DNA from 4 places in the Pseudomonas chlororaphis subsp. chlororaphis genome. Region 1 is predicted to be linked to each of the others. Evidence: predicted binding sites of a transcription regulator. Region 1 holds the regulator's gene; each other region holds the start of a gene.

Evidence for each region. The regulator sigma-54, encoded in region 1, starts transcription at its own class of promoters, with help from an activator protein. The targets are predictions, from matches to a motif close to ANTGGCATNNANNTTGCTNT.
Region 2: glnK (P-II family nitrogen regulator) is a predicted target of sigma-54. The motif match lies at 4,926-4,945, and genes of this name have one in related genera.
Region 3: C4K27_RS26475 (pilin) is a predicted target of sigma-54. The motif match lies at 2,401-2,420, and genes of this name have one in related genera.
Region 4: C4K27_RS09640 (CmpA/NrtA family ABC transporter substrate-binding protein) is a predicted target of sigma-54. The motif match lies at 2,593-2,612, and genes of this name have one in related genera.

What each region holds. Positions count from the first base shown of each region.
Region 1 is NZ_CP027712.1:1,045,476-1,052,736, forward strand. Features, by position in the region: gene C4K27_RS04555 (DUF2753 family protein) at 1-21, shown strand, start outside; gene C4K27_RS04560 (superoxide dismutase) at 23-634, shown strand; gene C4K27_RS04565 (ZIP family metal transporter) at 667-1,560, shown strand; gene C4K27_RS04570 (HPr family phosphocarrier protein) at 1,592-1,864, opposite strand; gene rapZ (RNase adapter RapZ) at 1,881-2,738, opposite strand; gene ptsN (PTS IIA-like nitrogen regulatory protein PtsN) at 2,741-3,205, opposite strand; gene hpf (ribosome hibernation-promoting factor, HPF/YfiA family) at 3,218-3,523, opposite strand; gene C4K27_RS04590 (RNA polymerase factor sigma-54) at 3,603-5,096, opposite strand; gene lptB (LPS export ABC transporter ATP-binding protein) at 5,279-6,004, opposite strand; gene lptA (lipopolysaccharide transport periplasmic protein LptA) at 6,004-6,552, opposite strand; gene lptC (LPS export ABC transporter periplasmic protein LptC) at 6,539-7,111, opposite strand; gene C4K27_RS04610 (KdsC family phosphatase) at 7,120-7,261, opposite strand, start outside.
Region 2 is NZ_CP027712.1:6,555,366-6,562,626, forward strand. Features, by position in the region: gene C4K27_RS29915 (DUF484 family protein) at 1-239, shown strand, start outside; gene xerC (tyrosine recombinase XerC) at 242-1,138, shown strand; gene C4K27_RS29925 (HAD family hydrolase) at 1,138-1,842, shown strand; gene sutA (dormancy-specific transcriptional regulator SutA) at 1,947-2,270, opposite strand; gene C4K27_RS29935 (secondary thiamine-phosphate synthase enzyme YjbQ) at 2,373-2,798, opposite strand; gene C4K27_RS29940 (ammonium transporter) at 3,009-4,346, opposite strand; gene glnK (P-II family nitrogen regulator) at 4,382-4,720, opposite strand; gene C4K27_RS29950 (accessory factor UbiK family protein) at 5,137-5,397, shown strand; gene C4K27_RS29955 (CDP-glycerol glycerophosphotransferase family protein) at 5,634-6,695, shown strand; gene C4K27_RS29960 (adenylyl-sulfate kinase) at 6,700-7,227, shown strand; gene C4K27_RS29965 (hypothetical protein) at 7,221-7,261, shown strand, end outside.
Region 3 is NZ_CP027712.1:5,835,810-5,843,070, forward strand. Features, by position in the region: gene C4K27_RS26465 (DUF748 domain-containing protein) at 1-1,084, shown strand, start outside; gene C4K27_RS26470 (BON domain-containing protein) at 1,288-1,644, opposite strand; gene C4K27_RS26475 (pilin) at 1,931-2,347, opposite strand; gene C4K27_RS26480 (type II secretion system F family protein) at 2,711-3,928, shown strand; gene C4K27_RS26485 (prepilin peptidase) at 3,931-4,803, shown strand; gene coaE (dephospho-CoA kinase) at 4,800-5,423, shown strand; gene yacG (DNA gyrase inhibitor YacG) at 5,420-5,623, shown strand; gene C4K27_RS26500 (hypothetical protein) at 5,629-5,844, opposite strand; gene C4K27_RS26505 (energy-coupling factor ABC transporter permease) at 5,910-6,599, opposite strand; gene C4K27_RS26510 (hypothetical protein) at 6,596-7,063, opposite strand.
Region 4 is NZ_CP027712.1:2,103,760-2,111,020, reverse strand. Features, by position in the region: gene rlmKL (bifunctional 23S rRNA (guanine(2069)-N(7))-methyltransferase RlmK/23S rRNA (guanine(2445)-N(2))-methyltransferase RlmL) at 1-574, opposite strand, end outside; gene rmf (ribosome modulation factor) at 1,131-1,346, shown strand; gene C4K27_RS09645 (quinone-dependent dihydroorotate dehydrogenase) at 1,482-2,501, opposite strand; gene C4K27_RS09640 (CmpA/NrtA family ABC transporter substrate-binding protein) at 2,745-3,956, shown strand; gene C4K27_RS09635 (ANTAR domain-containing response regulator) at 3,972-4,547, shown strand; gene C4K27_RS09625 (nitrate/nitrite transporter) at 4,880-6,091, shown strand; gene C4K27_RS09620 (bifunctional protein-serine/threonine kinase/phosphatase) at 6,099-7,261, shown strand, end outside.

The DNA of each region.
Region 1 (7,261 bases):
CCTCATTACGGAGCACATTGAGATGTCCTTTACCTTGCCTGCATTGCCCTACGCCTACGACGCCCTGGAACCGCACATCGATGCGCAGACCATGGAAATTCACTACACCAAGCATCACCAGACCTACATCAACAACCTCAACGCGGCCGTGGAAGGCACCGAATGGGCCGACTGGTCGGTGGAAAAACTGGTGGCCGGGGTCCAGCAATTGCCGGAGAAGCTGCGTGCAGCGGTGATCAACCAGGGCGGTGGTCACGCCAACCATTCGTTGTTCTGGGCGGTGATGGCGCCGAGCGGCGGAGGCAAGCCGAACGGTGCGCTGGGCCAGGCGATCGACGAGCAGCTGGGCGGTTTCGAGAGTTTCAAGGAGGCCTTCACCAAGGCCGCGCTCACGCGTTTCGGCAGCGGTTGGGCCTGGCTCAGCGTGACCCCGCAAAAGACCCTGGTCGTCGAGAGCAGCGGCAACCAGGACAGCCCATTGATGAACGGCAATACCCCGATTCTCGGTCTGGACGTGTGGGAGCACGCCTATTACCTGCGTTACCAGAACCGGCGGCCGGAATACATCAATGCGTTCTACAACGTGATCAATTGGCCTGAAGTAGCCCAGCGCTATCAGGCCGCACTGGTTTGAGCCCCCTCCTATAAAAAGACCTAAGGCTGACTATGGGCACTGAAACACTGACGATCAGCAGCGGGCGGATGTTTCGTTACGCATTCGGTTCGCTGTTGCTGTTGGCGGGTACTGCATTGCTGGTTGCCCAGGGCTTGTCCTGGCTGGATCTGGAGCCGCGCTTGTTGCGTGCATTGCAGGGTGGGGCAGTCTGTGCCCTGGGAACCGCGCTGGGGGCAGTGCCAGTGTTGGTCATTCGCAAGATGCCGCTGGCGCTGAGTGACACCCTGTTGGGATTCGGCGCCGGGGTGATGCTGGCGGCTACGGCCTTTTCGTTGATCGTGCCCGGGATCGCCGCGGCGGAAAAGCTCGGACTGTCGCCCTGGGCGTCGAGTGGTCTGATCAGCTTCGGCATCATGCTCGGTGCCTTGGGGTTGTTTCTGGTGGACCGCAAAGTCTCGGGGGGCAACCCGGAGAAACTGGTGGGCACCCTTGAGCATCCGGTCATCCCGCCGCGAATCTGGCTGTTTGTGTTTGCCATCATCGCCCACAACATTCCCGAAGGAATGGCCGTAGGTGTTTCCGCGGGTGGAGGCATGCCGGAGGCGGACAGCCTGGCCATGGGCATCGCCTTGCAGGATGTGCCGGAAGGGCTGGTGATTGCTTTGGTGCTGGCTGGCGCCGGCATGTCCAGGGGCAAGGCATTCCTGATCGGCGCCGCTTCAGGCCTGGTGGAGCCGGTGTTCGCGTTGCTTTGTGCGTGGCTGGTGAGCCTGGCCGAGATGCTATTGCCGCTCGGGTTGGCGTTGGCGGCGGGGGCGATGCTGCTGGTGGTGACCCACGAAGTGATTCCCGAATCACGACGCAACGGTCATGAGAAGCTGGCCAGCCTGGGCTTGTGTGTCGGCTTTTGCCTGATGATGGTCATGGATACGGCGCTCGCTTGAGTGCCTTTGCGGCAGGCTTGCCTTGCCGACCTTACTCGCCTTCGTCGAAGAAGTTGTTGATCAGTGCCACCAGCGCTTCCAGCGCCTCCTGCTCCTGTTCGCCTTCGGTCTTCAGATGAATCCTGGTGCCCTTGCCGGCGGCCAGCATCATCATTGCCATGATGCTTTTGCCGTCGACCATCGATTCCGGCGTTCTCCCTGCGCGGATCTGGCAAGGAAACTGACCGGCCACGCCGACGAACTTTGCTGAGGCACGGGCATGCAGGCCCAGTTTGTTGATGATTTCAATTTCCAGAGCAGGCATCGCGGGGTAGATCCTTTCAGCTAAGGTCGCGGTGGCGAACCTGGACGTTCTTCAGGGACTTTTGCAGGACTTGGCCCAAGCGTTCGGTCAGGTAGACCGAGCGATGGTGGCCGCCCGTGCAGCCAATGGCAATAGTGACGTAGGCGCGGTTGCTGGCGGCGAAACGGGGCAACCATTTCAGCAGGTAGCTGGAGATGTCCTGGAACATTTCCTCGACGTCCGGCTGGGCGGCCAGGTATTCGGCAACCGGCTGGTCGAGCCCGGACTGGGCGCGCAACTCGGGTTTCCAGTACGGGTTGGGCAGGCAGCGCACATCGAACACCAGGTCGGCATCGACCGGCATGCCACGCTTGAATCCGAAAGACTCCACCAGAAAGGCGGTGCCCGGCTCCGGTTGGTTCAACAGGCGCAACTTGATGGTATCGCGCAGTTGATACAGGTTCAGGTTGGTGGTGTTGACCTTGAGATCGGCCAGGTCGGCGATCGGTCCCAGCAGGTGGCTTTCGTCCTGGATCGCCTCGGCCAGCGAGCGATTGTTGCTGCTCAAGGGGTGGCGGCGGCGGGTTTCGGAAAAGCGCTTGAGCAGGGTTTCTTCGTCAGCGTCCAGGTACACCACATCGCACTGGATATGCCGGCTGCGGACTTCCTCGAGCAGTTCGGGAAAGCGCGACAGGTGGCTTGGCAGGTTGCGGGCGTCGATCGACACGGCGACCAGTGGCTGTGTCAGTTCGGTATGGATCAGCGCCCGCTCGGCCAGTTCGGGCAACAGCCCGGCCGGCAGGTTGTCGATGCAGTAATAACCATTGTCCTCGAGTACATCGAGGGCGGTGCTTTTACCTGAGCCGGACCGGCCGCTGACGATGATCAAGCGCATGATTACTGACCGTTCTGTTCGTCCAGGACAACCTTGTACAAGGCTTCGTTGCTGGTGGCGCTGCGCAGCTTGTCGCGCACTTCTTTGCGGTCCAGCATGCTGGCAATCTGCCGGAGCAGTTCCAGGTGCGCATCGGTGGCGGCTTCCGGGACCAGCAGTACGAACAGCAGGTCGACCGGTGCGCCGTCGATGGCGTCGAAATCGATGGGAGCGTCCAGGTGCATCAGGGCACTGATGGGCGACTCACAGCCTTTGAGGCGGCAGTGTGGGATGGCAATGCCGTTGCCAAAACCGGTAGAGCCCAGCTTTTCACGGGCAATCAGGCTTTCGAAGACATCTTGCATCTCCAGATCGGGCACTTCGCGGCTGATCAGGTTGGCAATTTGTTCGAGGGCGCGTTTTTTACTGCCGCCCGGCACGTTCACCAGGGAACGGCCGGGGGTCAGGATGCTTTCAAGTCGGATCATGGGAGGGGAGTGTTAGCGACCCGTGCCTTGGAGAAGGTGGAGTTGCTTTTCCTTATGCTTTTTCAGTTGGCGGTCAAGCTTGTCCGTGAGCAAGTCGATTGCGGCATACATGTCGTCATGTTCTGCATTGGCGACGACTTCCCCACCATGGATGTGCAGCGTGGCCTCGATTTTCTGCTTCAGTTTTTCGACGGCCAGCGTTACCTGCACATTGGTAATCTTGTCAAAGTGCCGCTCAAGTCGGTCGAGTTTTTCGCCGATGTAAGCGCGCAGAGGTTCGGTCACTTCCAGTTGGTGTCCACTGATGTTGACTTGCATACAGCTTCTCCTTCGTTGCCAGTGCATAAAGCGGCAGGTCGATTGACCTGCCACTGGAACGCTGTGGCGAGCCCGGCGGCTACATCAACCGCTTCCGTTCGCTGGAAGGCGCGATCCCCAGGGATTCACGGTACTTGGCGACGGTACGACGGGCTACCTGAATGCCTTGTGCCTCCAGTAAACCAGCGATCTTGCTGTCACTCAACGGCTTTTTCTGATTTTCCGCGGCGACCAGTTTTTTGATGATCGCGCGGATCGCCGTGGACGAGCATTCACCGCCTTCGGAGGTACTTACGTGGCTGGAGAAAAAGTATTTCAGTTCATAAATGCCCCGTGGGGTATGCATGAATTTTTGCGTGGTCACCCGTGAAATCGTCGACTCGTGCATGCCGACTGCTTCGGCGATGTCATGCAGGACCAACGGTTTCATCGCCTCATCGCCGTACTCGAGGAAGCCGCGCTGATGCTCGACGATCTGGGTGGCGACTTTCATCAGGGTTTCGTTACGGCTCTGCAGGCTCTTGATAAACCAGCGGGCTTCCTGCAGCTGGTTGCGCATGAAGGTGTTGTCGGCGCTGGTGTCGGCGCGCCGCACGAAGCCGGCGTACTGTGGGTTGACGCGCAGGCGCGGCACGGACTCCTGGTTCAGCTCCACCAGCCAGCGTTCGTTGTCCTTGCGCACTATGACGTCGGGGACCACGTATTCGGCTTCGGTGGACTCGATTTGCGAGCCCGGCCGTGGGTTGAGGCTCTGTACCAGTTCGATGACTTGGCGCAGTTCGTCTTCCTTGAGCTTCATGCGCCGCATCAGCTGGCTGTAGTCGCGGCTGCCGAGCAGGTCGATGAAGTCGCTGACCAGGCGCTTGGCTTCAGTCAGCCAAGGGGTCTTGGCAGGCAGCTGGCGCAGTTGCAGCAGCAGGCATTCACCCAGGTTGCGGGCACCGATGCCGGCGGGCTCGAATTGCTGGATACGATGCAGGACAGCCTCGATTTCGTCGAGTTCGATGTCCAGTTCCGGATCGAAGGCTTCGAGAATTTCCTCGAGGGTTTCGTCCAGATAGCCCTGATTGTTGATGCAGTCGATCAGGGTCACGGCGATCAGGCGATCGGTGTCGGACATGGGCGCCAGGTTCAACTGCCAGAGCAGATGGCTCTGCAGGCTTTCGCCGGCCGAGGTGCGGGTGGTGAAATCCCACTCGTCGTCATCGTTGCTGGGCAGGCTGCTGGCGCTGGTCTGGTAGACGTCTTCCCAGGCGGTGTCGACCGGCAGGTCGTTGGGAATGCGTTCGTTCCATTCGCCGTCCTCGAGGTTGTCCACCGTCGGGGCGGTTTCCTGGTAGGAGGGTTCCTGGATATCGGTATTGGGTTTCTGCTCGGCGTTGTCGGCCAGCGGATCGGTGTTATCGAAGTCGTCGCCTTCTTCCTGGCGCTCGAGCATCGGGTTGGACTCCAGGGCCTCCTGGATTTCCTGTTGCAGGTCCAGGGTCGACAATTGGAGCAGGCGGATGGCCTGTTGCAGCTGCGGTGTCATCGTCAGCTGCTGGCCCATTCTGAGGACTAGCGATGGTTTCATGGCAGGGGCTTAACACCTTATTCGCCGGCGCACATGCGCCATCCACTACAGGGCGCGTGAGCGCCAAACATAAGCAAATTATATGCCTGAAACTGAAGTGTTTGCCTAGAGCGCTGTAACAATAAAAACAGCAGGGTTTTATTGGGGCGGGCGCTCTGGCGACCAGCCAAACACCTCAGGGCTTACAGGCGGAACTCATGGCCCAGGTAAACTTCCTTGACCAGCTCGTTGGCGAGGATGGTTTCGGCGTCGCCTTCGGCGATCAGTTGACCGTCGTTGACGATGTAGGCGGTTTCGCAGATATCCAGGGTTTCACGGACGTTGTGGTCGGTGATGAGCACGCCGATACCCTTGGCCTTCAGGTGATGAATGATCTGCTTGATGTCGCCTACCGAGATCGGGTCCACGCCGGCGAAAGGTTCGTCGAGCAGGATGAACTTGGGGGCGGTGGCCAGGGCGCGAGCGATTTCCACGCGGCGACGTTCACCGCCGGAAAGGCTCATGCCCAGGTTGTCGCGAATGTGGTTGATGTGGAACTCCTGCAGCAGGCTTTCCAGCTCCTGGCGACGGCCGGCCTTGTCGAGCTCCTTGCGGGTCTCGAGGATGGCCATGATGTTGTCGGCCACCGAAAGCTTGCGGAAGATCGAGGCTTCCTGCGGCAGGTAGCCGATCCCGGCGCGGGCGCGGCCGTGCATTGGCTGGTGGCTGACATCTAGGTCGTCGATCAGGATGCGACCCTGATCGGCCTGGACCAGGCCGACGATCATGTAGAAGCAGGTGGTCTTGCCGGCGCCGTTGGGGCCGAGCAGGCCGACGATCTGGCCGCTGTCGATGGACAGGCTGACGTCACGCACGACCTGGCGGCTCTTGTAGCTCTTGGCCAGGTGCTGAGCTTTCAGAGTTGCCATTACTGGGCCTTTTGCTCGTCAGTTTTCTTTTTCGGCTGGATGACCATGTCGATCCGTGGGCGCGACTCGGTGACCTTGCTGCCGGTGGCGCGACCGGCGCTGGCCAGCTTCTTGTTGGTGTCGTAGACGATTTTCTCACCCTGGGTGATGTTGCCGTCCTTGTCGACGACTTTGGCGCGGTCGATCAGTACGACGCGGTTCTGCGCGGCGTGGTACTGGATGGTCACACCGTAGCCCTGGACCGGCTTGGTGTCGCCCTGGGTTTGAATCTGCTCGAAGTAGGCCAGGTTGCCCACCGAGGTCACCACGTCGATATCACCGGTCTGGGTGCGGGTGATGGTCACGGTATTGCCGGTGACCTTCATCGAGCCCTGGGTGATGATCACGTCGCCTCTGTAGGTGGCTACGCCATTCTTGTCGTCCAGTTGAGCGTCGTCGGCCTGGATGCGGATCGGTTGCTGGCTATCGTTCGGCAGAGCCCAGGCGCTCACGCTTCCCAGTGCTGCGCCCAGACCGAGCAAAATAGGGAGGGTTTTAACGAGCCTCATACTGTCCTCTTACGTTCGATAGCAGGTTCATCCTGCCGTCTTTCAAATACGCTTTCATTCCCTTGCCAGTCGTCACGCCGCCGGCGCCGTCGATTCTAACGTCTTGATCGGTCTGCGCATATTGCTTCTGCGGGAATACTGTCATGCGGGTCGTGGTGATCAGCAGGTTGCGATTTTTCTCGTCGGTGCGCGAAACCCGTACCGAATCGATCAACTCGACCTCGGTGCCGTCCGGGTTGACTTCGCCGCGCTCGCTCTGGACATGCCATGGGAAGGTGGTGCCGCGATACATCTGCAGGTCCGGCTTGGTCAGCAGGGTCACCTCGGTGGCCTTGAGGTGCTCGACCTTGTCGGAAGTCATTTCGTACTGCAGTTTGCCGTCGGGGAGGTACTGCACGCTACGGGCGTTGATGGCGTAGTAGTCAATGGCGCTTTCGTCGACCTGCGCGACCGGCTTGTCGAGGAAGCGTTCCGGGCTGATGTTCCAGTACCCCACCGCCAGGAACAGCACGGTGATGATGCCGAAGATCAGTATGTTGCGAATCTTTTTGCTCAGCATGGGAGGCTCTATAAGTAGGCGGCGTGGGCCGCTTCAAGGCTGCCTTGGGCGCGCAGGATCAACTCGCAGAACTCGCGGGCGGCGCCTTCGCCGCCACGGGCCTGGGTGACGCCATGGGCGTGTTCTCGGACAAAACTGGCGGCATTGGCG
Region 2 (7,261 bases), 1.3 Mb from region 1:
GCGGCAGCCTGCGCGAGCATGAGCTGGACTTCCTGTTCGGCGAAGAACAGCGCCAGCAGATCGGCTCGAGCGCCGTGGTCGCCATCGCCCATCAGGGCATTCACGGCGTGCTGGCCATCGCCAGCCGCGACCCGCAGCACTACAAAAGCTCGGTGGGGACGCTGTTCCTCAGCTATATCGCCGAAGTCATGGGCCGCGTGCTGCCGCGCTTCACTCACTCGCTACGCTCGGTTCGCTGACCATGGAACGACAACTGGACGCCTACTGCGAGCACCTGCGCAGTGAGCGCCAAGTGTCGCCCCATACGCTGCAAGCCTACCGCCGCGACCTGGAAAAAGTGCTGGCCTTCTGCGCCAAGCAGCAGGTTTGCAACTGGTCCGACCTGGACATCCAGGGCCTGCGCAGCATGATTGCGCGCCTGCACCAGCAGGGCCAATCCTCTCGCAGCCTGGCGCGCCTGCTCTCCGCCGTACGCGGCCTGTACCACTACCTGAACCGCGAAGGTCTGTGCAATCACGACCCGGCCAACGGCCTGGCGCCACCCAAGGGCGAGCGCCGCCTGCCCAAGACCCTGGACACCGATCGCGCGCTGCAATTGCTCGATGGCGCGGTGGAGGATGATTTCCTCGCGCACCGCGACCAGGCGATTCTCGAGCTGTTCTATTCCTCCGGGCTGCGCCTGTCGGAGCTGACCAGCCTCGACCTCGAACAATTGGACCTGGCCGATGGCCTGGTGCAGGTCCACGGCAAAGGCAGCAAGACCCGGGTCCTGCCGATTGGCAAGAAGGCCCGCGAGGCGCTGCAGCTGTGGCTACCGCTGCGGGCGCTGAGCAATCCGCCGGATGACGCAGTGTTCGTCAGCCAGCAGGGCCGGCGCCTGGGCCCCCGGGCGATTCAGCTGCGGGTCAAGGCCGCCGGCGAGCGCGAGCTGGGACAGAACCTGCATCCGCACATGCTGCGACACTCCTTCGCCAGTCACATGCTGGAATCCTCCCAGGACCTGCGCGCGGTACAGGAACTGCTGGGGCACTCGGATATCAAGACCACCCAGATCTATACCCACCTGGACTTCCAGCACCTGGCAGCGGTCTACGACAGCGCCCACCCACGGGCCAAACGCAACAAAGGCGGTGAGTAATGACGATCAAGCTGATCACCTTCGACCTCGACGACACGCTGTGGGATACCGCGCCCGTGATCGTCAGCGCCGAAGCCGTGCTGCGCCAGTGGCTGACCGACCACGCTCCGCAACTGGGCGGCGTACCGGTGGAGCATCTCTGGACCATCCGTGAGCGGGTGCTGAACAACGAGCCGGGGCTCAAGTACCGCATCAGCGCGCTGCGCCGACGGGTGCTGTTTCATGCACTGGAGGAAGCCGGCTACGACCAGGGCCAGGCCAATGCCCTGGCCGACCAGAGTTTTGAAGTGTTCCTGCATGCGCGGCACCAGCTGGATATCTTTCCCGAGGTGCAGCCGACCCTGGAAGCGCTGGCCAACCACTTCGCCCTGGGCGTGGTCACCAATGGCAACGCCGACGTGCGCCGCCTGGGGCTGGCGGATTACTTCAAGTTCGCCCTGTGCGCCGAAGACATCGGCATCGCCAAGCCCGATGCACGGCTGTTTCACGAAGCCCTGCAACGGGGCGAGGCGACACCGGACACCGCCGTGCACATCGGCGACCACCCGGGCGACGACATCGCCGGGGCCCAGCAGGCCGGCTTGCGGGCCATCTGGTTCAACCCGGCCGGCAAGGCCTGGGAGGCGGACCGGTTGCCGGATGCGGAAATCCGCAGCCTGACTGAGCTGCCGAAACTGCTGGCGCGCTGGCACAACGGCGCCTGATCGGACGCTGTCGCAATCACTGCAACACCGCACTCTCGCCAACAAACGCCCATGAAAAAGCCCGCAGCGACGGCGGGCTTTTTCAGCAAGCAAGTGGCAGGCGCTCAGATAGGCCGGCTACCGTACTTGTTATCAGGCTTCTTGGGCGGATCGGCAACCACATTGGCCTCGACTTCCTGCACTTTACCGCCACGGGCCAGGAACTCCTCCATGGCGCGCGCCAGTGCATCACGCTCTTTGTTCTTGGCTTCGACACTCGGCAGCTCGTCTACCGAGACGGCAGCCTTGGCCTTGCCTTTGGCGGTCGGGGCAGGAACATCACTGCCATCGTCTTCCGCCACATCGTCGGCGGCCGCTTCAAGACCTTCTTCGGTTTCGTCTTCGTCGCCTACTTCGAGGTCGTCGTTTTCCAGATCATCGTCGCTCATGTTCTACCTCATGACTTGCGAAAAGCAGATTAGTTATAGCCCAGCTGAGCCGACTGTCGAAGGCCGCTGGAAAAAAATCAACATCCACTGATAACCAGCGGCTTATGCCTTATCACCGTGCAAGGTGGCAAGGACTTTGCGGGCACCGCCATGATCGCGATGCTCGCCCAGATAAACGCCTTGCCAGCTGCCTAACGCCAAGCGACCCGCCGATACCGGCAAGCTCAATTGACAGCCTAGCAAACTGGCCTTGAAGTGCGCCGGCAGATCATCGGGCCCTTCGTCGTCATGTTCATACCCGGCCATGCCTTGAGGCACCAGGGAGTTGAAGAAACGCTCGAAGTCACGACGAACCGCAGGGTCGGCATTCTCGTTGATGGTCAACGAGGCCGAGGTATGCTGCAGCCACAAATGCAACAGACCGACCCGACATGCCTTCAGTTCAGGCAGGCCGGCGAGCAACTCGTCCGTTACCAGATGAAAGCCCCGGGGCCTTGCCCGCAGAGTAATCAGAGTCTGTTGCCACATACAGTTCTCCGCACATTCGGCGCGCATTCTAGCGCGCTCTGGGAAAAAACAAAGTGCCGAATATTCCTCCAATGCTGTAAGTCATTGACCCGAAAAAAAAGCAGTCATCAAACTGGCTGACAAGCTCTGGAAAAAACCTTTCAGCTGTCTCTCAATGACAAAACGCAGACAAAAAAATGCCCGGCAAGCCGGGCATTTTTTCTAGCGAGATTACAGGTTGTAACCGCGCTCGTTGTGTTGCGCCAGGTCGAGGCCGACCGACTCTTCTTCCTCGGTGACACGCAGCCCGATGACCACATCCAGCACCTTGAGGATGATGAAGGTGACGATCGCGGTGTAGATCACCGTGAAGCCCACGCCTTTGCACTGGATCCACACTTGCGCGGCGATGTCGGTCACGGTGCCGAAGCCGCCCAGCGATGGCGCAGCGAACACGCCGGTGAGGATCGCGCCGAGGATACCGCCGATACCGTGCACGCCGAAGGCGTCCAGGGAGTCGTCGTAGCCCAGCTTGCGTTTCAGAGTGGTGGCGCAGAAGAAGCACACCACGCCCGCTGCCAGGCCGATCACCAGGGCGCCCATCGGGCCTACGGTGCCAGCGGCAGGCGTGATCGCCACCAGGCCGGCAACCACACCCGAGGCGATGCCCAGGGCGCTTGGCTTACCGTGGGTCAGCCATTCGGCGAACATCCAGCCCAGCGCTGCGGCGGCGGTGGCGATCTGGGTTACCAGCATCGCCATGCCGGCGGTGCCGTTGGCGGCGGCGGCGGAACCGGCGTTGAAACCGAACCAGCCGATCCACAGCATGGCCGCGCCCATCAGGGTGTAACCCAGGTTGTGCGGCGCCATCGGGGTGGTCGGGAAGCCTTTGCGCTTGCCCAGCACCAGGCAGGCCACCAGGCCGGCGATACCGGCGTTGATGTGCACCACGGTGCCGCCGGCGAAGTCCAGCACGCCCCAGTCCCACATCAGGCCGCCGTTGCCGGACCAGACCATGTGCGCGATCGGCGCGTAGACCAGGGTGAACCAGATGGCCATGAAGATCAGCATGGCGGAGAACTTCATCCGCTCGGCGAAGGCACCGACGATCAGCGCCGGGGTGATGATGGCGAAGGTCATCTGGAAGGTGATGAACACCGCCTCGGGGAACAGCGCCGCCGGGCCGGTCAGGCTCGCCGGGGTGACGCCGGCCAGGAAGGCCTTGCCCAGGCCGCCGACGAAGGAGTTGAAGTTGACGACGCCCTGCTCCATGCCGGTGGTGTCGAACGCAATGCTGTAGCCATAAATGACCCACAGGATGCTGATCAGACCGGTAATGGCGAAGCACTGCATCATCACGGAAAGAATGTTTTTCGAACGCACCATGCCGCCGTAGAACAGCGCCAGGCCGGGAATGGTCATGAACAGCACCAGGGCCGTCGAGGTCAGCATCCAGGCGGTGTCGCCGGAGTTGAGGACTGGGGCTGCCACTTCGTCCGCCGCCATGGCCAGGCCAGGCATTACGAGGGACAACAGGGCTCCTAGCCCTGCGATTTTACGCAGAGTCATATTGTTTTCTCCTGGGGCGTTGGGTTTGGGGCGGCTTAGATGGCGTCGGTATCGGTTTCGCCGGTACGGATGCGAATAGCCTGTTCCAGATTGACCACGAAGATCTTGCCGTCACCGATCTTGCCGGTGTTGGCGGCCTTGGTTATCGCCTCGATGACCCGATCAAGATCCTTGTCGTCGATGGCGACGTCGATCTTCACCTTGGGCAGGAAGTCGACTACGTACTCCGCGCCGCGATACAGCTCGGTGTGCCCCTTCTGCCGGCCGAAGCCTTTGACCTCAGTAACGGTAATGCCCTGCACGCCGATCTCGGACAGCGACTCGCGCACGTCGTCCAACTTGAACGGCTTGATGATGGCAGTGACTAGCTTCATGAAACTTTCTCCCGAATTGGTGGACTTGCCCCAGGAAAACAAACCCGACTCAAGTCTAAGCGCAGTGCCTGGCTTTGTAACGCATCGTCGGCCTTCCTCGACCAGACCGACGCCAGCTAACCGCTCCTGACGAAACACTTCCCCGCTCCGCCTGCCGCACTGCATTCGTCACAGCGACTGCATCAGTGCATGGGTCATCGGGGACTAAGCAGAAACCTTGCCATCTCGCGAAAACCCACTGATTTCAGTCCCTTGGCCGCCACGACAGAAACCACTTCGCCATCATCGCCACGGATACGCACAACAACGGTGCGCCACTGCCCGGCGCGATGCGCGAAAAGCGTGCATCCCCGCCTGCCGATTGACTATAGACAGTGCGTGATACACTGCCCGTCATTGTTTTCAGGACACTCCCCATGCTCGCGCCCAAAGACCTCCTCGATGCCCTGAGCGGCCATGCCGCCCGCCTGTTCAGCGGCGATACCCCACTGCCCCGCGCCGAAATCGAAAGCCAGTTCAAGGCCCTGCTGCAAAGCGGCTTCAGCAAGCTGGACCTGGTCAGCCGGGAAGAATTCGACAGCCAGATGGTCGTCCTGGCCCGCACCCGGGCCCGCCTGGAAAGCCTGGAGGCGAAGGTCGCCGAGCTGGAAGCCAAGCTCAACCCGAGCGAGCAATAACCACCTCGACCGCGCCCCTGCGCATAGGCTCGACCATGCAGTGCCTGCCGCCGGTCGAGCCGGACCCCGCCAGCAAAGATTTTCCGCTCTGCCCGTTCATTTCCCGCCCGCTTCGCCGATAACATATCCAGCGTTTGCGATCCTGGCCACCCTCGGGGCGAGCCATGCCCCACGACACCGCCAAGCAACGCCAACGCTTGCCTCGACGTATTCTTTGTTGTGCACCAGGTAGCCCTATGACCGCGCCAAAACCCTTCAGCCGCTTGGCCTTCTTCGTTCATACCGCCGAGATGCTCAATCACTATCAGGCGGTCTGGAGCCTGTTGGGGGCCGATGCTTTCGATGTGGTCCTGCACGGCACCCATGAAGAGCGCGCGCAAAGCCGCGAACTGATTGGCGGCCTGGGCTACAGCTGTCACGGCAGCCTGGATGTGATCAAGGCCAATCACCGCTATGACGTGGTGGTCTCCAACCACAGCATGTACGACCACGGCTCGCAGCCGATGATCAAGGCGCTGGGCCATCGCCAGGTGCGCTTCATGTACGCCCTGGGCAAGTACAAACACAACTTCTCCAGCTGGAACCGGCATTACGACCTGATCCTGTGCTTCGGCCCCTGGCAGGCCGAGCGCCTGCGCGAATGCTGCGATGCCGTAACCTTCCAGATGGGCTACCCGCGCTACGACGCCTACTTCCGCGAAACCTCGCTGCAAGGCCAGCACCCGGCAGACTTGGGCCTGGACCCGACGAAAACGACCGTGCTGTGGCTGCCGACCTGGATGGAGCTGTCGTCGATCAGCCGCTTCGCCGACGCCATGGCCGGGTTGTGCGATCGCTACAACGTCATCGTGAAGACCCACCCGCTGTCGGTCGAGGCCGATCCCGAGGCGCTGAAACTGCTCGAGCAATACCCGTTCACCGCGGTAATTACCCGCGTCTACGACAACCTCAGCCTGTTCCGTTGCGCCGACTATGTGGTTTCGGACTACGGCGGAACCGCGTTCGGCGCCCTGTACCTGGACAAGAACCTGCTGCTGTTGAACGTACCGGACGCCGAGCAGGACGCGCTGACCGGCGAGGAATCGCCCGATGTGCTGCTGCGCAACGACATCGTCAACCTCGACCCCGAGGCGCGCTGGCAACTGGCCGACCTGCTGGGGGACGAGAGCCTCTGGCAACGGCAGGCCGCGGTCCGTCAGCGCCTGCGTCGCCATTACTTCGCCCCCAGCTATGGTTTCTCGGCGGAGCTGGCGGTACTGGCGCTGCGCAACATCGAAAACATACTCAAGCAGGGGTGAAAGCATGGTGATCTGGCTGGTCGGCATGTCGGGCGCGGGCAAAACCACGATTGGCCGGGCCCTGTATGCCAGCCTGAAAGCGCAACGGCCGCAGACCGTATTCGTCGACGGCGACGAGATTCGCGCGCTGTTCCGCCATGATCAGCAGGCGGACGCCTACAGCGTCGCCGGACGCCGGGTCAACGCCGAGCGGATCCAGGCCCTGTGCGGCTGGCTCGATAGCCAGGGCATCGATGTGGTCTGCTGCATCCTGTCGATGTTCCAGGACATCAGCGACGACAACCGCCAGCGTTTCTCCAGCTACCGTGAAGTGTTCGTCGATGTGCCGCTGAGCACCCTGATCAGCCGTGACAACAAGGGGCTTTACCAGTCCGCCCTGCGAGGCGAACAGAGCAACGTGGTGGGCGTGGACATCGAGTATCCACCGCCGCAACGCCCGGACCTGGTGCTGCATAACCGTCACGAGCCCGACGACATCCCGGGCTATGTGGAACGCATTCGCCAGCTCTGTGGGTATCCACCATCATGCTGAACTACGCCTACAGCGACGGGGACCTGCTGGAAAC
Region 3 (7,261 bases), 2.0 Mb from region 1:
CGACAGCCGCCAGGCAAAACCGGCCAGCGTCGATATCAAGGGCAAGGTCGATCGTTATGCGCCGGTCACCATCAAGGGCAGCGTGAACCCCTTCGATCCAATGGCCGCACTGGACATCGCCACCAGCTTCAAACGCGTCGAACTGACCAACCTGACCCCCTACTCCGGCAAGTTCGCCGGCTACCGCATCCGCAAGGGCCGGCTCAACCTCGACCTGCACTACGTCATCACCAACGGCCAGCTCAAGGCCGAAAACAAAGTGGTGGTCGAACAACTGGAGCTGGGGGAAAAAGTCGACAGCCCGGATGCCGTGAGCCTGCCACTGAAACTGGCGGTCGCCTTGCTCAAGGATGTCGACGGCAAGATCTCCATCGAACTGCCGGTGACCGGCGATCTGAACAATCCGCAGTTCAGCGTCATGCCGATTGTCTGGCAGACCCTGCGCAACCTGATCGTCAAGGCTGCCGCGGCACCGTTCAAACTGATTGGCGGGCTGGTCGCGGGTGGCGGTTCGGAAGACTTGGGCAGTGTCTCGTTCGCCCCGGGCTCGAGTGACTTGAGCCCGGAATCGGAAGCAACGCTGGTCAAGCTGTCCAATGCGCTCAAGGAACGTCCGGCCCTGCGCCTGGAGATCGAAGGCACCGCCGCGCAGAGCAGCGATGGCCCGCTGATCGCCGAGCAACGCCTGGAGCGGGAATACCAGTACAACTACTACAAGATGCTCCAGCGTCGCGGCGACAAGGTGCCGGCCCAGGCGTCGCTGCTGGAAGTACCGGAGAAAGAGAAAGCCCCGCTGCTGGAGGGCATCTATCGCACACGCCTCAAGACCCAGCCACCGGCCGAATGGAAGGACCTGGGCAAGGAAGAGCGCACCGCGAAAATGCGTGAAGGCGTGATCAAGTTCTGGAGTGGTAGCGATGTGCTGTTGCGCCAGTTGGGCCAGGAACGGGCCAGCAGCATCAAGGACTTCCTGGTGGACAAGGGCCAGCTGGCGGACGACCGGGTCTACTTCATCGATGCCAACCTTGGCCAGGCCGAAAGCGATGGTCGGGTCATTACCCCCATGCACCTGGACGCCGAATAACCACCCTCCCCGCCGCCCCGGAAACGGGTCGGCCCGGCGGTTTCCCCCCGCCATAAACAGAACAGGCCCCGACACACTGTGCCGGGGCCTGTTCTGTTTACCAAAGGAGCCACTTCCCTGTGGCCATTCGCATGAACCTTCAAGGAAGCGGTAGATGAATCCTCTACCGCATCTTCTCCCTGTCCAGGAAAGAAGCTTGAGGCTTAGTCGGTTTTCAAACCGTCAGCCGATACTGCCTTCACGCCTTTGATGTTCTTGGCGATGTTGACTGCGGTTTCTTTCTGCGCCGCGGTCAGAGCAGTGGTGGAGGACAGGGAAACCACACCCTTGTTGGTTTCGACCTTGATGTCGGTACCAGGAATGCCTTTTTCAGTTACGAGATCCGCTTTGACTTTGGTGGTGATCCAGGTGTCGGAAGTGGCTTCCTTGGCCTTGGTCACTTCACCCGCCGCGAGCACCATTGGCGCCTGAGTAGCTTGAGTGGTCTGGGCAAATGCGACGTTAGCCATGGTCAGGGTCAGAGCGGTAGCAGTTGCAGCAGCGATAGCGAACTTCTTCATACGAGTAACTCCTGTTCTTCTGGAAAACCTGCTCCAAGTCCTGGCAGCAGGGTTACTTAAGTAGATTGCAGGCGTTATGCCAAGTTCAGAAAAACAATAAAACCCTTAAATATCAATTAATTAAAAAATAATCCAAACACTCGCTGTCATGCAAAATGCATGACCGGCGAATAATCTGCATGCAAGTTGCACTTCCCAGACGAGCTAACTTCCTGAATTCTCGATACTTTCCCCAAAGGCGCGCTGGCGCGTGGCGTTTCACGCGCCGAGCAAGCGAGAACCGGGCTCAGCTGCCGCTGGCGGTGCAGCCTTTGGGGGAGTAGTCCGCGGGGACGGTGGTGGTGCAGACCCAGCCATCGGCCGTGGTGCGGGTCAGGGTGACGGTCTTGTTCAGCACCGGTGCCGGTGCATTGAGGATGGTGCAGCCGATTGTTCCCGCTCCGGTCGAGGCGGAACCCGCAGCGGTCATGGTGCAGTTCGACGTTGCCGCCTTGCCCCCCACCAGCTCCAAGGTCGGATCGCTGCCCTGGTTCAGCACGTCCTCGAAGTTGACCTTCAGCGCCGAGGCTTCAGCCAACGCCGCGGTAACCTTGGCCCGCGCCTGGTATTTGGAATACAGCGGCATGGCAAAGGTGGCCAGGATGCCGATGATCGCCACGACGACCAACAGCTCGATCAAGGTAAAACCTTTCTGATACTTCATCTATCTGCTCCAAGCAGGGGATATCCAGGGGTCTGGGCACTCACCACACAGCCATAGCACAGCCTGTGCCAGCGCCTGCGCCCCGGCTGAACGGGGCTTTAGCGGCGCGGAGCTGCGGCAGTGAGCGCCAGAAGTCGCACTATCTGACACTTTTTGTCAGCCAAGTGCCCTGGGCCGGTCGTCGTGACGGGCTACGCTGTCATTCGATCATCGATTGCATTCACTGCCCGCCCCATCCAAGGAACGTATCGGGCCATTCAAACTCTATGAGCCGGACGCCGCGCCCCGCGCAGCGGTCCACTCGCTAACGCACAGGGCACTGCCGGCCCTGAGGACATCCATCACAACCCGGGACTCGACACCATGGCGGTCAAAGCAGCAAAAGTCAGTGTTTACCTGTGGGAAGGCACCGACAGGCAAGGCAGCAAACTGCGCGGCGAATTGAGCGGCCATACCCCCTCGCTGATCAGGGCCCAGTTGCGCAAGCAAGGCATCAACCCGGCCAGGGTCAGGAAGAAGTCCAACTCGCTGTTGCAGCGCACGCCCCCGATCAAGGCCCGCGACATCAGCCTGTTCACCCGGCAACTGGCGACCCTGATCAAGGCCGGCGTACCACTGCTGCAATCGTTCGACATCATTGCCGAGGGCTTCGATAACCCGAACATGCGCAAACTGATGGGCGAGCTGAAACAGGACATCGCCGCCGGCAGCAGCTTCACCAGCGCGCTGCGCAAGAGGCCGCGGTACTTCGACGAGCTGTACTGCAGCCTGGTGGATGCCGGCGAACAGGCCGGGGCCCTGGAAACCCTACTGGAGCGGGTGGCGACCTACAAGGAAAAAAGCGAAAACCTCAAGACACGGATCCGCAAGGCCATGACTTATCCCCTGGCGGTGATCTGCGTGGCGCTGGTGGTGACGGGGATCCTGCTGGTCAAGGTGGTGCCGCAATTCCAGTCGATGTTCCAGGGCTTCGGCGCGCAATTGCCGGTGTTCACGCAACTGGTCATCGCCCTCTCGGAACTCGTGCAGCACTGGTGGTGGCTGCTGGTGGGCGCGCTGTTGCTCAGTGTGTTCGGCCTGCGCCATGCCCGCCGGCGCTCACCACGCTTTCGCCACTGGCTGGACGTGGGCCTGCTGAAACTGCCGTTGGTAGCGCCACTGATGTACAAGTCCGCGGTGGCCCGCTACGCCCGCACCTTGTCCACCACTTTCGCCGCCGGAGTGCCGCTGGTGGAGGCCTTGGGCTCGGTGGCCGGGGCCACCGGCAACCAGGTGTTCAAGCAAGCGGTGAACCGCATCAGGCAGGACGTGGCGACCGGCATGCAGTTGCATTTTTCCATGCGCGCATCCGGCATCTTTCCCGGCATGGCCATCCAGATGACCGCCATCGGCGAAGAGTCCGGGGCCCTGGACGGCATGCTGGAAAAGGTCGCGATCCATTATGAGGAAGAGGTCGATACCCTGGTCGACACCCTGAGCAGTCTCATGGAACCCGTGATCATGGTAGTTTTGGGCACCCTCGTCGGCGGCCTGGTGGTCGCCATGTACTTACCCATCTTCCAACTCGGCACAGCGATCTGAACATGTCATTGACTGAGGTCCTGGCCAGCTACCCGCTGGTCTTCGTAGCATCGGTGCTGATCCTGGGCCTGATTGTCGGCAGCTTTCTCAATGTGCTGATCTGGCGTCTGCCAAAGATGCTCGAACGCGACTGGCACGCCCAGGCCCGTGACATCCTCGGGCTGCCCGACGAGCCTGCCGGGCCGACCTACAACCTGTTGCTCCCGCACTCCCAGTGCCCGAACTGTGCGCACCCGATCCGCCCCTGGGAAAACATCCCGCTGTTCAGCTACCTGCTGCTGCGCGGACGCTGCTCCGCGTGCAAGGCCCCGATCGGCCGGCGCTACCCGCTGGTGGAGCTGACCTGCGGCCTGGCCTCGGCGTTCGTGGCCTGGCATTTCGGCTTTGGCTGGCAGGCCGGCTTGATGCTGTTCCTGAGCTGGGGCCTGTTGGCGATGAGCCTGATCGATGCCGATCATCAACTGTTGCCCGACGTGCTGGTGCTGCCCCTGTTGTGGCTGGGCTTGATCGTCAATGGCTTCGACCTGTTCGTCAGCCTCCACGATGCGCTGTGGGGCGCCGTGGCCGGCTACCTGTGCCTGTGGTCGGTGTACTGGTTGTTCAAGCTGCTGACCGGCAAGGAAGGCATGGGGCACGGCGATTTCAAGCTGTTGGCCATGTTCGGCGCCTGGGGCGGTTGGCAGATTCTGCCGATGACCCTGCTGCTGGCCTCACTGACCGGAGCCCTGGCCGGGATCGCCATGCTGCGCCGCAACCGCGCGCAAATGTCCACGCCTATCCCTTTCGGTCCCTTTCTGGCCATTGCCGGCTGGATTGCCTTGCTCTGGGGTGGTCAAATAACCGACTCCTATTTGCAGTTTGTCGGTTTCAGATGACCAAGCCTGTTTTCAAACCCTGGATCCTCGGCCTTACCGGCGGTATTGGCAGTGGCAAAAGTGCCGCGGCCCAGCACTTCATCGACCTGGGCATTCATGTGGTGGATGCCGACCACGCCGCCCGCTGGGTGGTGGAACCCGGCCGCCCGGCCCTGGCCCGCATTGCCGAACATTTCGGCGACAGCGTGCTGCAGGCCGATGGCCAACTGGACCGCGCCGCGCTGCGCAAGCTGATCTTCGAGGTGCCGCAACAACGCCTCTGGCTGGAAGCCTTGCTGCATCCATTGATTGCCGATGAAATCGCCGCCCACCTGGCCCGTGCCGAGTCGCCCTACGCGATTCTGGTGTCACCGCTGTTGATCGAGTCCGGGCAGTACGCGATGACCCAGCGGATCCTGGTGATCGATGTGCCGCAACAGCTGCAGATCGAGCGGACCCTGCAACGCGACCGGATCAGCGAACAGCAGATCCAGGCGATTCTCAAGGCCCAGGCGACCCGCGAAGACCGCCTGAGCCATGCCGACGATGTGCTGGTCAACGACCGCGACCTCGCCTGGCTGCACAGCGAGGTCGAACGCCTGCATCACTTTTACCTTACCTTGCGTGGAGGCCAGTCATGAGCCAACCCCTGACCGTGGAATGTCCAACCTGCGGTGCGCCCGTGGAATGGACCGCGAGCAACGTCAACCGTCCGTTCTGCTCGGACCGCTGCAAACTGATCGACCTCGGCGCTTGGGCTGCCGAAGAACACAAGATTCCGGTCAGCCCGGATGCCGAGGACGATCTGTTTTCCGACGATCTGCCGCCTCGCGCCCACTAAAAGCCTCAAGGCCGCATGAAAGCGTAATCCTGCGTATCGTCGAGGTTCTCCGCGAGAAACTGCAACTCGTCGGCCAGATCCTCGGCGCTGCGCACCCGCCGACTCTCCTGCACCACTGCGCTGAGCAGGGCGCGCAGGCTCAAGCCCGGTTCGAAACCCTCTTGCTGCGCAGTATCCAGACTCTTGCGTACTTCCTGCCGCGCCCATTCATACACACTCATGACCCTGCTCCCGAACGGTTTTTGCCGAGCATGGGACCGTGCCTGCCGAACGTGTTTGATATGGATCAAGAACGCGGATCGTCATCCTTCCACGGCGCCGACAGGTAACGGGTGCGGTTGAAGGTTTCCAGCCATTCGGGGCAGAACACCACCAGGGCGCTGACTACCATGCCGTTGATGAAGGCCTCGGGAAAGATGATCAGCCACAGGTAGCCGACGAAGTCCTCCAGCCATTCCGGCATGGCAAAACGCCCGTCGAACCACAGCAGCACCAGGCCCACCAGCAGGCACAGCAAGGCCGACAGGGCGGCGGCAAAAAAACCGGAACAGAAGATATACACAAAGGGATTACGCGGCTGCGCGCGCTCCACCAGGATCGCGCAGCATTCAGTGACCAGCACCGGCAGCAGGATCAGCAAGGCGCCGTTGATGCCGACCGCCGCCAGGTCCTGGCGACCCAGCGCGACCAGCCCCACTTGGGCAATCAGGCCGCCGACGATCGCCAACGGCCAGTCCAGCAACAGGGTCACGGCCGTCATGCCGATGAAGTGATAGGACACCCCGGTATCGAAATCCCGGCGCACCAGCCACAACATGAACAACGCGAACACCGTACCGAACAGCAGATGCTGACGCCGGCTGTCGCTGAACAGCTCGACCCAGGGCGCGCGCCAGGCGGCCCAGACCAGCACCGGCACATAGATCAGCCAGCCGACGCCGAGAGTGAGCGGCGACAGCAGCGCGGCACTGATCATGGTTGCGCCTGCTCCAGCGCTGCGCGTAGTTCGGCGGCCGTGCCGTACTCCCGTTGAGCCACCAACCGGCCATCGTCGAGCTGCAGCCACAGGACTTTATCCACAGCCCCGGCGTAGCGCGGCGCCACCCGCCCGTCACGGTCGAGCATGACCCGGTAGCCATAATCACGCATCGCCGGCACCGCGAACATCCTGGCGATCACCGCCGGCATGCGCTGGATGTCCGCGACGAATACCGTGTGCCGGGCCTCCAGATAACCTGCGGGACGATCCTGCAAGGCGGCGTTTACCAGCTTGGCGCCGTCCATGCTGCGCGCCACCAGCAGCGTCCGTGCCTGCCCGTCGAGGCTATAGGCCTGGTCGAATTGATCGAGCAAGGTCCAGGGCGCCAGACGCTCGCCGACCTCCACCGCGTGCGCCAGCAATGGCATGCAACCCAGCAACAGCAATGACCAATACTTCACAGCTTCTTCCCCTTCCTTCGGTGAGTTCGCAGCGTCCAGTCTACACCGCCAGAGCGCCTCGCCCGAGGGCCGCGCCAACCATCAAGAACCCCGCAATCATGGGCGAAAGGGAATAAATCGCCACCGGTTGGACAAGAGTCGACCCCTGAACAACACTCCATTTATCCGTCACGCCCTCGCTCACGAATGAGCCAACTT
Region 4 (7,261 bases), 1.1 Mb from region 1:
GCGGCCAGCCGGAACGGATCAGGATCGCCGCCGCGAGGTTTTCCTTCAGCGGTGCCGCGCCCTGCTGCAGGCGATAGCCGCGCTGGTGCAGGCTGTGGCCGGACAGGTCGAGGGAGAGGATGGCTTCGCCGCGATCCAGGCGCAGGTGAATGCGCAGGTCCGGGTTGAGCTTGTCGATGGAGGGACGCTCGCCGGTCGGCGTGCGCAGCCTGTCGACGATGGCGTCCTTGACCTTCAAGGCGCCGAAGTGAGTGTTGTCGATGCCCGAGCCGTGGCCGCTGAACTCCACCGCCAGGGTGCCGTCCGCCAGCATGTGGTCCTGCCAGTCGACGTCATGCACGCCGTGATAGAGGTCTTCGGCGTCCTTCATCGGGAAGCGCTTGAGCACCAGCAGTACCCGGTTGGCCAGGCGCGACCAGAGGCACAGGCGGTAGGCGGTCTCCATATCGGCCATGCCGCGCACGGCCGAGGTATGTTCGCGCGCGTCTTCAAGGCCAAGCCCGGCGGCTTCCTCGATGAGCAGGCCTTCAAGGCCTTTGGGACAGGTGAGGAAGAGTTCGTAGCGATCCGACATGGGAGTTCAGGGCCTTTAGCAATAAGTGAACGGACAACGCATCGTCCGCCCGGTTTTCAATCAAGCGCTTTTCTTGAAGAGCGCTCGCGTGGCACGAATCTGTGCCGTCCCGCCCCTGCTGTTCAGCTCGCCGCTAGCGGTGACCACTGGGGTCAAAAGAGCTTAGATGCCGGGGCAGATAATAAAGTCAGCGAAACAAAAGGTCATAACTCGACCTTTCATCGAATAATACCTGAGTGCAACGGAATGGAATTCTCACTAAAGCATTAAGCCCATCATCCAGTAAGAGGCTGATCAGAGCGAGGTTTGCCTGATCAACCCGATGTAAAGCCGGCCGTTCTTATGGCTTCAACATCATTATCGTTACGTCCTTATGACAAAACGATCATTCCATCGTTGTGACGCATTGGTTAGAAATCAACTCAGGTTGGCGCCGCAATGACGCCAACGCCACGCTCGCGACGCCGGCAGCGAGCACCAACGGCAGAAGCATTCTGCCCGGCCTCAAACGAGGCCGACGGGACATAAGACAGTCAACAAGTGAGGGAAACACCCTATGAGAAGACTTAAGCGTGATCCGTTGGAAAGAGCATTTTTGCGCGGATATCAGTATGGCGTTCATGGCAAGTCCCGTGAGCTTTGCCCCTTTACTCTACCGTCGGTACGCCAAGCCTGGATCAATGGCTGGCGCGAAGGACGCGGCGACAACTGGGACGGTATGACCGGCACTGCGGGAATCCACAGACTCAACGAACTTCACGCCGTCGGCTAAAACAGGGCACACATTCCGACACCAAAATCTGAATACGTAACGACTTAACCACGCACGTCCCATCCGGACGGCGGGCTGCGGCCCAGGGGCTCCTTTAAGGAGCCCTTTTTATTGGCCGCGCAAAAGCCGCTGTCCTCAGCGCAACGCGGCGATCGCGTCCACCGACTCGCGAATCAGCGCCGGGCCCTTGTAGATGAAGCCCGAATACAACTGCACCAGGCTGGCGCCGGCAGCGATCTTTTCCGCCGCATGCTTGCCTTCGGTGATACCGCCCACCGCAATGATCGGCAAACGCCCGGCCAGCTCGCCCGCCAGCACCTTCACGGTGTGGGTGCTCTTGTCGCGCACCGGCGCACCGGACAGGCCGCCCGCCTCGTCGCCATGCTCCATGCCTTCGACGCCGACGCGGCTCAGGGTGGTGTTGGTGGCGATGACCGCGTCCATCCCGGTCTCGATCAGCGCTTGCGCCACTTCGGCGGTTTCTTCGTCGGTCATGTCCGGGGCGATCTTGATCGCCAGCGGTACCCGCTTGCCATGCTGCACCGCCAACTCCTGCTGACGCTGGCTGAGGGCGCCGAGCAGCTGCTTGAGCGACTCGCCGAACTGCAGGCTGCGCAGGCCCGGGGTGTTGGGCGAACTGACGTTGACCGTCACGTAGCTGGCGTGGGCATACACCTTGTCCAGGCAGATCAGGTAGTCATCCACCGCGCGCTCGACCGGAGTATCGAAGTTCTTGCCAATGTTGATCCCCAGCACGCCCTTGTACTTGGCCGCTGCCACCCGGGCCAGCAGGTAATCGACGCCCAGGTTGTTGAAGCCCATGCGGTTGATGATCGCTTCGGCTTCCGGCAGGCGGAAGATCCGCGGCTTGGGGTTGCCCGGCTGCGGACGCGGAGTGATGGTGCCGATTTCGACGAAGCCGAAACCCAATTGGGCGAAGCCGTCGATGGCCGCGCCGTTCTTGTCCAGGCCGGCCGCGAGGCCGACCGGGTTCGGGAAGTCCAGGCCCATGACCTTCACCGGCATCTGCGCCGGCGCCTTGCACAGCAAGCCATTGAGGCCCAAACGCCCGCCCGCGCCGATCAGGTCCAGGGACAGATCGTGGGAGGTTTCCGGGGAGAGTTTGAACAACAGCTGGCGGGCCAGGGTATACATGGGCGGGCTTGACTCGGTGGCGGCGAAATGAGGCGGCGATTATAGCCGGGCATGGGGGCCGCAGGCGAGGCACGCGGCGAAATCAGCGGTGAATGGCATATGCCTTGCACCACAACCTGCATCAGCACCCAGGCCAATGGCGGCGTGGGTCGAAAGACAAAGGCGTCGTTACCCCGCCGGCTCTGCCTGGCGCGCGGGTGCGACGTTTTTTTATGGACGCTTTTTTATGGAGGGCTCCACCCCATGAACGAACTCCCCGTCAGCCCGCTGGCCTGGGTCAACGGCAGCGATGCCCCGGAAAAGACCGCGATCAACCTCGGCTTCATGGCCTTGAGCGACTGCGCCTCGGTGGTGGTCGCCGCCACCCAGGGCTTCGCCCAGCCTTACGGCCTGACCCTGAACCTCAAGCGCCAGGCATCCTGGGCCAACCTGCGGGACAAACTGGTGAGCGGCGAGCTGGATGCCGCCCACAGCCTGTACGGCCTGATCTACGCCGTGCACCTGGGCATCGGCGGGGTCAACGCCAGCGACATGGCGGTGCTGATGGGCCTGAACCAGAACGGCCAGAGCATCAACCTCTCGCGAGAGCTGCAAGCCCTGAACGTGACCACTCCTGAAGCGCTTCACCGGCACGTGCACCAAAGCCGGGCAAGGCTGACCTTCGCCCAGACCTTCCCCACCGGCACCCACGCCATGTGGCTGTATTACTGGCTGGCCGCCCAGGGCATCCACCCGTTGCAGGACGTCGATAGCGTGGTGGTGCCGCCGCCGCAAATGGTCGCGCACCTGCAGGCCGGGCGCATCGACGGTTTCTGTGTAGGCGAACCCTGGAGCGCCAGCGCGGTGAGCCAGAACCTGGGCTTCACCCTGGCCACCAGCCAGGCGATCTGGCCCGACCACCCGGAAAAAGTCCTCGGCTGTACCCGCGCCTTCGTCGAGCAGTACCCGAACACCGCGCGGGCCCTGGTCATGGCGATCCTCGAGGCCAGCCGCTTCATCGAGCAGAGCCGCGAGAACCGCCAGAGCACCGCGCAACTGCTGAGCGCCCGCGAGTACCTCGATGCGCCGCTGGACTGCATCGAGCCGCGCCTGCTCGGCGAATATGCCGACGGCCTCGGCCACCGCTGGCAGGACCTGCACGCGCTACGCTTTCATAATGAAGGCGCGGTCAACCTGCCGTATCTGTCCGACGGCATGTGGTTCATGACCCAGTTCCGCCGCTGGGGCCTGCTGCGCGAAGACCCGGATTACCTGGGCATCGCGCGCCAGGTGCAGCAACTCGAGCTCTATCGTGAAGCCGCCACCGCCGTCGGCGTCGCGTCCTGGGGCCAGGACATGCGCAGCAGCCAGTTGATCGACGGCAAGCTATGGGACGGTTCGGACCCGGCCGCCTATGCCCGCAGCTTCCAGCTGCACGCCATGAGCGACAGCTCCCCTCTTCTCGCCAGCCGCTGACAGGAGCCCGAGACCATGTTGCGTATCCTGCTGATCAACGACACCGCCAAGAAGGTCGGTCGGCTCAAGGCGGCCCTGATGGAAGCCGGTTTCGAGGTGATCGACGAGTCGGGCCTGACCATCGACCTGCCGACGCGCGTCGAAACGGTGCGTCCGGACGTGATCCTGATCGATACCGAATCACCGAGCCGCGATGTGATGGAGCAAGTGGTGCTGGTCAGCCGCGACCAGCCACGGCCGATCGTGATGTTCACCGACGAGCACGACCCCGACGTGATGCGCCACGCCATCAAGTCCGGGGTCAGTGCCTACATAGTCGAAGGCATCCAGGCCCAGCGCCTGCAGCCCATTCTCGACGTGGCCATGGCCCGCTTCGAGAGCGACCAGGCCTTGCGTGCGCAGCTGCAGGCCCGCGACCAGCAACTGGCCGAGCGCAAGCGCATCGAGCTGGCCAAGGGCCTGTTGATGAAGATGAAAGACTGCAACGAAGAACAGGCCTACACCCTGATGCGCCGCCAGGCCATGAGCCGCCAGCAGAAGCTAATCCAGGTGGCCGAGCAGATCATCGCCATGAGCGAGTTGCTGGGCTGAAAGCTTGCGGTACCGGTGCGGGCCCCATCGCGGGCAAGCCTCGCTCCTACGGAGAAAACCGTGAGTTTCTGTAGGCGCGAGGCTTGCCCGCGATCCGGAACACCAGGACTGCAACTCTTGGCACAAATCTGGCTATGTAATCGATACAGGTAACCAACGGCGGTTGCCCCACCTACGACAAAGACGTCGCACACCCTTCTCGCCCCAGGCGAAACGGGTTGCGGCGTTTTTTCGTTTTGGCCCCACAGCCCGGGGCCGGTGGAGCGGCCGTAATGGCGCCCCACGCAAAAGCTCATGACTCCTTTCGAGACTCTTAACAGCTGAGGTGCGCGATGAATTCAAGCTTCTGGAAATCCGGCCACACCCCGACATTGTTCGCGGCCTTCCTCTACTTCGACCTGAGCTTCATGGTCTGGTATCTGCTCGGCCCGCTGGCCGTGCAGATCGCCGCCGACCTGCAACTGACCACCCAGCAGCGCGGGCTGATGGTGGCCACGCCGATCCTGGCCGGCGCCGTGCTGCGGTTCGCCATGGGCCTGCTGGCCGATCGCCTGTCCCCCAAGACCGCCGGGCTGATCGGCCAGGTGATTGTCATCGGCGCGCTGTTCTGCGCCTGGAAGCTGGGCATCCACAGCTATGAACAGGCCCTGCTGCTGGGGCTGTTCCTGGGCATGGCCGGCGCTTCGTTCGCCGTGGCCCTGCCGCTGGCCTCGCAATGGTATCCACCACAGCACCAGGGCAAGGCGATGGGCATCGCCGGGGCCGGCAACTCCGGCACGGTATTCGCGGCGCTGTTCGCGCCGTTGCTGGCCGGTGCCTTCGGCTGGAGCAACGTGTTCGGCTTCGCCCTGATCCCTCTGATCCTGACCCTGGTGCTGTTCGCCTGGCTGGCCAGGAACGCTCCGGAACGGCCCAAGGCCAAATCCATGGCCGACTACTTCAAGGCCCTCGGCGACCGCGACAGCTGGTGGTTCATGTTCTTCTACAGCGTGACCTTCGGCGGCTTCATCGGCCTGGCCAGCGCCCTGCCCGGCTACTTCAACGACCAGTACGGCCTGAGCCCGGTCACCGCCGGCTACTATACCGCCGCCTGCGTGTTCGGCGGCAGCCTGATGCGCCCGCTGGGCGGCGCGCTGGCCGATCGTTTCGGCGGCATTCGCACCCTGCTGGTGATGTACAGCTTCGCGGCGGTGTGCATCGCCGCGGTCGGTTTCAACCTGCCCAGCTCCTACGCGGCCCTGGCCCTGTTCGTGTGCACCATGCTCGGCCTGGGTGCGGGTAACGGCGCGGTCTTCCAGTTGGTGCCACAACGTTTCCGCCGCGAGATCGGGGTGATGACCGGGCTGATCGGCATGGCCGGCGGCATCGGCGGTTTCGCCCTGGCCGCGGGCATGGGCGCGATCAAGCAAAGCACCGGCAGCTATCAACTGGCCCTGTGGCTGTTCGCCAGCCTGGGTGTGCTGGCCTGGTTCGGCCTGCACGGGGTGAAACGCCGCTGGCGGACCACCTGGGGCTCCGCCGCCGTCACGGCGGCGCGGGTCTGAGCCGTCCATGAGCCTGCGACTGAGCCACGCCCAGGCCAGCGCCATCGGTCCGCGCGCGGAGAACCAGGACGCCTTGCGCCTGGTCACCCCGGCGCCGACCCTGGCCGCCAGCAAGGGCCTGCTGTTCGCCATCGCCGACGGTGTCAGCCAATGCGCCGACGGCGGCCTGGCCGCGCGCTCGACCTTGCAGGCGCTGGCGCTGGACTACTACGCCACCCCGGAAACCTGGGCCGTGGCCCAGGCCCTGGAACGCCTGCTGCTGGCGCAGAATCGCTGGTTGCAGGCCAACGGCGGCGGCCAGCCGCTGCTGACCACCGTCAGCGCCCTGGTGCTGCGCGGCCGGCGCTTTACCCTGGCCCATGTCGGCGATTGCCGGGTCTATCGCTGGCATGCCGATCAGTTGCAACGCATCAGCGACGATCATGTCTGGGACCAACCCGGCATGCAGCATGTGCTCAAGCGTGCCCTGGGCCTGGACCAGCACCTGGTGGTGGACTTCCTCGACGGCGAGCTGCGGGAAAACGAAAGTTTCCTGATGCTCAGCGATGGCGTCTGGGCGACCCTGGGCGACACCGCCATCGCCGCGATCCTGCGCGACCAGCCCGACCTCGACAGCGCGGTGCAGACCCTGGTCAGCGCCGCGCACCTGGCCGGTAGCCAGGACAATGCCAGCGCCCTGCTGGTGCGGGTCGAAGCCCTGGGCGAAAGCTCCATCGGCGACGCCCTGATTCACTTGCAGCAATGGCCACTGCCGCCGCCTCTCAAACCGGACCAGCACTTCGAAGGCTGGCAGGTCGTCGAGGTGCTCGGGCACAGCCAGCAATCGCTGCTGTACCGCGTGCTCGATGCGCAACAACAACCCTGGCTGCTGAAAACCCTGCCCGGTCATCTGCACGACGATCATCAGGCCGGGCAATCGCTGCTGTCAGAGGAGTGGTTCCTGCGCCGGGTGGCCGGCCGGCACTTTCCCGAAGTGCATGCCGCGACCAGCCGCCAGCATCTGTATTACGTGATGCGCGAATACCCGGGGCAGACCCTGGCCGAGCATCTGCAACAACATGGCCCCTTGCCGCTGGCACAGTGGCAGGACCTGGCCGAGCGCCTGCTGCGGGCCGTGGGCCTGCTGCACCGCCGGCAGATCCTGCACCGCGACATCAAGCCGGAAAACCT